DNA from 3 places in the Streptomyces sp. NPDC059248 genome. Region 1 is predicted to be linked to each of the others. Evidence: riboswitches for the same ligand, from Rfam matches in the RefSeq annotation. Region 1 holds a riboswitch; each other region holds the start of a gene.
The links. A riboswitch is a leader RNA that binds a small molecule or an ion and turns the genes downstream of it on or off. The one in region 1 is predicted to bind cyclic di-AMP.
Positions count from the first base shown of each region.

Region 2: another riboswitch for cyclic di-AMP. It lies ahead of ACFXG1_RS12060 (transglycosylase family protein); the one in region 1 lies ahead of ACFXG1_RS24050 (C40 family peptidase).
Region 3: another riboswitch for cyclic di-AMP. It lies ahead of ACFXG1_RS19260 (M23 family metallopeptidase); the one in region 1 lies ahead of ACFXG1_RS24050 (C40 family peptidase).

Region 1 covers NZ_JBHYZV010000061.1:20,369-22,622, reverse strand. The annotation lists gene ACFXG1_RS24055 (ATP-binding protein) at 5-469, shown strand; gene ACFXG1_RS24050 (C40 family peptidase) at 651-1,130, opposite strand; cyclic di-AMP (ydaO/yuaA leader) riboswitch at 1,134-1,295, opposite strand; gene ACFXG1_RS24045 (hypothetical protein) at 1,644-1,964, opposite strand; gene ACFXG1_RS24040 (ATP-dependent Clp protease proteolytic subunit) at 1,961-2,254, opposite strand, start outside.
Region 2 covers NZ_JBHYZV010000022.1:49,410-51,663, forward strand. The annotation lists gene ACFXG1_RS12055 (transglycosylase family protein) at 1-634, shown strand, start outside; cyclic di-AMP (ydaO/yuaA leader) riboswitch at 923-1,103, shown strand; gene ACFXG1_RS12060 (transglycosylase family protein) at 1,108-1,821, shown strand; gene eno (phosphopyruvate hydratase) at 2,235-2,254, shown strand, end outside.
Region 3 covers NZ_JBHYZV010000041.1:59,665-61,918, reverse strand. The annotation lists gene ACFXG1_RS19260 (M23 family metallopeptidase) at 1-882, opposite strand, end outside; cyclic di-AMP (ydaO/yuaA leader) riboswitch at 894-1,040, opposite strand; gene ACFXG1_RS19255 (PP2C family protein-serine/threonine phosphatase) at 1,347-2,254, opposite strand, start outside.

The DNA of each region.
Region 1 (2,254 bases):
CGCCATGGCGGATCTTCTGGAGAGCTCGATCACCCTGCCCAGCGACCCGGCGTCGGTGTCCGTGGCACGCGGACATGTCACCGACGTCGTCACGGAGTGGGGTCTGCCGCCCGGCGGGGAAGCCGTCGACACGGTCCGGCTGATCGTCTCCGAGCTGACGACCAACGCGGTGCAGCACACCTTCGGCCAGTCGCCGACCTTCACCGTGGATCTGCTGCTGGAGCGGGACGAGGAGCTGAGGATCGGGGTGACGGACAGCCATCCCCGGCGGCCGCAGCGGCTGCCCGCCGCCGTCCGGCAGGACAACGGCCGGGGCATGGTCATCGTCCGCAGCCTCACCGCCCACAGCGGCGGCCGGCTGACGGTCACTCCGACCCCGGACGGCGGTAAGACGGTCTGGGTGGCCCTGCCGTGGGCCCCGGCCGTACCGGACGGGTACGGCCGGACGGACCGGACCGGCGCGCCGTAACGCGCGGAACGCCGCCTCTCCGGCGGCCGGGAACCCCGCCGGGTCGGAGAGGGCCGGGGAAGCCCGGGACCGGGCGGTAAGGCCGCCGGAAGCCCCCGAGGCGCCTCGGGGGCCACCGGACCTGCTCCGGTCCCGGAGCCGGCGCCCCGGAGCCGGCGTAGGGCTCAGTTCCGCGGGGCTGTCACTTGACGCGCCCGTAGGAGACGCTCTTGGTCCAGATCTTGTCCAGCTTCACCCACGAACCCCTCTTGGGCGAGTGCCAGATCTTCCCCTTCCCGGCGTATATCCCCACGTGGTAGACACCACCCCGGCCGTGGAAGAAGACCAGGTCCCCGGCCTGACGCGACTTCACGGAGATCTTGCGGGTCTTGTTGTACTGCTGCTGGGCGGTCCGCGGAAGCTTCTTGCCCGCCTGCTTGTACGAGTAGACCGTCAGCCCCGAGCAGTCGAAGCGGGACGGGCCCACCGCACCGTACCTGTACGGTGCCCCCTTCTTGGACGCGGCGACCTTGAGCGCCTTGCCCGCGTGCGCCGTGGCGGCGGCCTGTGCCTCCGGCGTTCCGCCCGGTACGAGCATCGAGCCACCGAGCGCCGCGACGGTCAGTGCGGACACGGCGCCCGCCCGGCTGAGCAGAGACGGGACGTTCATCTGCGCACTCATGCGCAACCCTTCGTCAGCCGCCTGTGAAGGATGACCTGTCGGGTTCGGGCGGACGAAGGTGCCCGGCCGCTGACGCGGCTTCACCCCGAGGGACATCCGGATCGATCGCTCCGGCGGCCCCGTACTGCCTGGGTCCTCCACTCCTGCCGAATGCACTTCTGTCGACCAGTCATCCGGGACAGCGGCAGGACTCGGCGTCCGCCCGGACCGCCCCGCCGAGGTGACGGGGGCTTGTCGTCCCCCGGATCTTGACCCATCAAGTGCCGGATTTCGAAGTCAAAACGGCGATATGTGAGTTTCAACACGAATGCGCCGTTCGTATGAATCCGACCGTCCCGACGGCCCGTCATGGACGCCCGAAGGGCCCCTTACCAGGCCGGGAATACGACTGTCCGTTAGAGGGATCGTCGCTCCGGCGCAACTCGACCGTAGTTGTTACCCGTGGTCCGACTCCACCGATCGAGGGAGGAGTTATCCCACTCGTTCGGCGGTTGACGGACGGTCGACGGATCGTCAGCGCGGCGGCGGTACGGGAATCGTGACGCGGAATGTCCGCCTTTCGCCGTCGAGGACGCGCAGGGCCCTGGCGAGGGTCGCGGTATGCAGCTCGCTCTCCCCCCGGTGGTGCATCAGCGTCAGGGCGTCCCGGAGCTCGATCGCCCGCGCCACCAGGGCCTGCGCGGCGCGCAGTGCGCCGTAGGTGTGTTCCGAGCGGGCCGGGTTGATCCGCCCGACCAGATCGGCGACGGCGAGATAGGCGTCGAGCAACTCCCCCTCGGCGCGGGTGAGCGGGGGCAGGGGTGGAAGCTCGGGCCGGGGGACGGACGGGGTCATCGCGAGCCGCCGGACCGGGACGCCTTCCGGCTGTCGATCACATGGTCCACCAGGCCGTACTCCCGTGCGCTCGCCGCGTCCAGGAAGAGGTCGCGCTCCAGATCCGCCGCGATCAGCTCCTCCTCGCGGCCGGTGTGGCGGGCCAGCAACTCCACGGTCTGGGCGCGCTGGCGCAGCAGTTCCCGTGCCCCGATCTCCAGATCGGACGGCATGCCCCGCATCGGTTCGTCGAGGGCGGGCTGCTGGAGCACGATCCGCGCGCCCGGCAGGGCCATGCGCTTGCCCGGCGC
Region 2 (2,254 bases), on a different contig from region 1:
GGGGACCGGGGTCGACCCGGGCGCCGAGCCGGTGCCGACGGGGCCGGCCGCCAAGCGTGCGGCGGACGCCGCCAAGGAGACCGCTCCGGCGGAGCCGCGTGAGGCGGGTGGGAAGCCCGCCGGGATCGCGAAGCCGAAAACGGACGCCGCGGGCGCGCCGGACGCCGCCAAGGAGAAGAAGGAGGCGTCCGGCACCGGCAAGCACCGCGGTCCGGCCGCGCAGGAGCCCGGTACGGCGGCGGACGGCGCCCCGGAGGGCACCGCGGGCGCCGAGGCCGGGGCGACCCCGGACGCGTCGGCCGTGGAGACCATCGACCCGTCCCGGATGTCCGGTCCGGACCGGACATCCCGGAGTGACACTCCCGGGCGCGCCGACGCGCGGAACCAGGGCGACCCGGGCACCGCGGGCAAGACGGGTATGGCGGACAACAAGGCCGGTGGGGACAGTACGGCTGAAGCCGGGCCGAAGGACGGTACGTACACCGTCCGCTCCGGCGACAACCTCTGGGCCATCGCGGAGGAGAGGGACGTCCCCGGCGGCTGGCCGGCGCTGTACGAGGCCAATCAGAAGGTGGTCGGAGCTGACCCGGACCTCATCCTGCCTGGCCAGAGCCTCGATCTTCAGCCGAAGTAGCCTCCGGCGAGACCGAACTGACGTAGTGGTTTGCTGCTAAATGTCGGGTTTCGCATAAGTGAGACATGAGTCTCTTCGGCCCGATCGCGCCTCCGGCCCTTCCGGAATCGGCGATTCCGTGTGTCACCTGCGGAAACGCAAGGTTCCGGAGGGGCGGGATGGGTGATTTGACCCCGATGTTCCGTCTTTGAAGAACGGGGACGGCTGTGACTACGGTCTGGACCGCTCGCCAAAGCGGGCACCACTGACCGTCACGCCGAATCCTGCCGTCGGTCGGGGGGAACAGTCGTCGCGACAGCGCCGAAGGCAGGAGCGGGGGACCCAGGTTTGTGCCGGTCCCGTCCGGAGCCCGTGAGGGCGAAGGGCACCCGGCTCGGGGTGAAGCCGTACGACCCGGGGGTCGTACGGCCGGGCAACTCACCACGCCCGAACCCGACAGCTCACCTCGTAGGCGTCGGTGAGGGAGATCCGTCATGCTGTTCGCCAGCAAGGGCAAGCACCGCCGTCCGTCCAAGGCCGCCAAGTTCGCCGCTTTCGCCGGGATCACCGGTGCCGCCATCGCCGCCCCGCTGATGGGCGCCACCTCCGCCTCCGCCGCCACCGCCGCCGAGTGGGACAAGGTCGCCCAGTGCGAGTCCGGCGGCAACTGGTCCATCAACACCGGCAACGGCTACTACGGCGGACTCCAGTTCTCGCCGTCCACCTGGGCCGCCTTCGGTGGCACGGCGTACGCGTCCAACGCGCACCTCGCCTCCAAGGCGCAGCAGATCGAGATCGCCGAGAAGGTCCTCGACGGCCAGGGCAAGGGTGCCTGGCCTTCCTGTGGTGTCGGCCTGTCCAACGCCCCGTACGGCGGCGGCGCGGCCGAGCAGGCCCCCGCCCAGCCGAAGCAGGAGCAGCCGAAGCAGCAGGCCGCGCCGAAGCAGGAGAAGCGCGCCGAGGCCCCGACCACCCGCTCCGAGCGCGCCGAGGCCCCGAAGAAGGCCGAGTCGAAGAAGGCCCAGGGTCCGGCCAAGAGCTTCCTCAAGGGCGACGGCACCTACGAGGTCAAGGCCGGCGACACGCTGAGCAAGATCGCCGAGGCCGAGCAGGTCGAGGGCGGCTGGCAGAAGCTGTTCACGCTGAACGAGGACATCGTCGACAACGCCGACGTCATCTTCCCGGGCCAGCTTCTCCACCTGGGCTGATCCCCGTACGGACCCCGGGCCGCCGCCGTCCCCGCGGCGGCCCACCCCCCACGGGTCCGTCCCCCTGTGCCCGACAGTCGAGCCGCCCCCGGGCGCTCCGGCGCGGGCACGCCCCCGCCCCGGGCCGGCGCGACTTCCCCCGTACGCGCCGGTCCGGGGCTCCCCCTTTTCCGCGCCGGACGGCCGTGCCGACAGCCGGTCCTTACACCCGTCTGAGCGGGCAGGGGCGCAGGTGAGAGCCCTTACCGGCGGGTAGCGGCGCGGGTGCGCCGCCCATCGGGATTCTTCGCACTCTTTTTCGTCCCAGGGGGCGGGCATCGGCGGGCCGACACCCCCCGTCCGGTTAGGCTCGTGACCGCAAGGGCCGAAACAAAACCCGCATCCCACGCGTCACATCCCAGAAGGAGATGCTCGTGCCGTCCATCGACGTCGT
Region 3 (2,254 bases), on a different contig from region 1:
GCGGCCGATCATGTCGCCCGCGGCGACCTTCTGGCCGGGGCTGGCGTTGATCGACGACAGGTGGGCGTACATCACCTCGGTGCCGTCGTTCAGCTGGAGGATGATCTGGTAGCCGTACGCGCCCGCCATGCCCGCGGACTTGATGGTGCCCGCGCCGACGGCCTTGGTCGGCGTACCTGCGGCGGCGGCGAAGTCGGTACCGGTGTGCGAGCCCGAGGACCACATCGAACCGGACTGACCGTAGGTCGAGGTGATGATGTAGTTCGAGGTGGGGAGGGCGAAGCTCTTCGCCAGCTTGGCGATCCGGTCGGCCTCCGCCTTCTTCTTGGCTTCCTCCGCGGCCTTCTTCTTCGCGTCGTCCGCCTTCTTCTTGGCGTCGGCGGACGCCTTCATCGCGTCCTCGGCGGCCTGTTCGGCGGCGGCCTTCTCGGCGGCGGCGCGGCGCTCGGCGTCGGCCACGGCCTGCTGCTGCTCGGCCTGCTGGAGGATCCGGGAGCGCAGGGCGTCACCGGCGGCGGCGTCGGCCTCCTCGACCTGGGCGCCGGGGGCGCCCATCGTGGCGAGACCGGCCGGGGCGGGACCCTCGTCCTCGCCGCCGAGACCGTCGGGGAGGGATATGGAGATCGGGGCCTTGTCCTGCGCGGTGGCGATACCGCCCGCGCCGACGGCGGCGATCACACCGACACCGAGAACGGTGGAGCTACGGGCGAAGGCCCGGCGCTGCTGGCGCAGTACGCGGTGCTTGCCCCGGTTGGAGGCGATCGTCTCGGCGCTGGGGTTCCACTCGTCGGTGGACCGCTCGGGCCCGCCGTCCTCACGGAAGCCGGAGTGCAGATACCCGGGGCCTGCGGGGGCCTGCGGGGCAGGGCTGTTGGACGCCACTGAGGCGTACTCCTTTCCTTCCTTCTCGCCTACCGGGTTAGCTGACGGGTTCGGAGCAGGAAGGTCTCCTACGCGTGTCTCCGCAGGCTGCGGAGGCACCCGATTCACCCCAAGAAGTGGTTCCCCGGTTCCCTGACGGGATTCGGCGCATCAGCACGGAGCCACCCTGACGGCGACTGGGACGACCGTGCTGCGTTATCGAACGTTAATAGACACCGGGAATGTTTTCCAAGCCGTTCCTGATGATCGTTAAACCCGACCGGTGGATCAACCAGGACAGAAGATCGTCAAATCGGGCGAGTCACCCCGCGGATCATCGACCTGACACCCCGTCGACACGGACCCCGGCACTGACGGATCGTCAATCGGTATATCCACAGCGACGACGCGGTTACCCTCGGTCGAGAAAACGGCCGTGCAATGGCACATAGGCTCGGATACTTGGCGAAGGGTTGGTCAAGTCTTTATCCAAGACCCCGGAGCGCCGCCTGTCCCCGGGGTCGACCGGGGTCGGACGGGTCGTCGACCGCCGGCCGGGCGACGGCCAGCAGCGCCATGTCGTCCGTCGCCCCGCCGGCCGTGTGCCGCCGCACGTCGTCGACGAGCGCGTCCAGCAGCTCCCCGGGCCCCGGGAACACCCGGCCCCCGAGCCGCGCCCCCGGCTCGTAGAAGTCCCCCGCCGCGTTCCGCGCCTCGGAGAGCCCGTCGGTGTACAGCAGCAGGGTCGACCCCTCGGGCATCGGATGGGTCTCGGTCCGCCCCGGCCACTCCCCCAGCTCGCGCATCCCCAGCGGCAGGGCCGCGTCGTCCGGCGGCAGAAACCTCGCCCGGCCGTCACCGTGGAGCAGCAGCGGATCGGGGTGCCCGCGGTTGAGCATCCGTACGATCCCCGTCCCGCGCGGGATCTCGGCGAGCACCACGGTCGCGAACCCCTCGAAGTGGGCGATGTTCTCGTCGGCCCGCTCGTCGGGCCCTCCGCGCCGCAGGCCCTCCCGTACCAGCGCCTGCTCCAGCCGGTCGGCGACCTCCTCCAGCGTCGGCTCCCGCTCGGCGGACTCCCGAAAGGCGCCGATGAGGACGGCCACCGCCTCCACCGCCCCCAGGCCCTTGCCCCGGACGTCGCCCACCACCAGGCGCACCCCGTGCGGGGTGTCCTGGACGGCGAAGAGGTCGCCGCCGATGAAGGCGTCGGCGAGCGCGGCCTCGTACCGGGCGGCGACCCGCAGCCCGCCGATCTCCTCGGCGGGGGTGGGCAGCACGGCGCGCTGCGCGGTCTCGGCGATCACCCGGGCGGAGGCGAGCCGCTCATTGCCCCGGGTGACGACCCGGTTGATGAAGAGGGCGAGCGCCGAGACGGTGACGACGGTGGTCA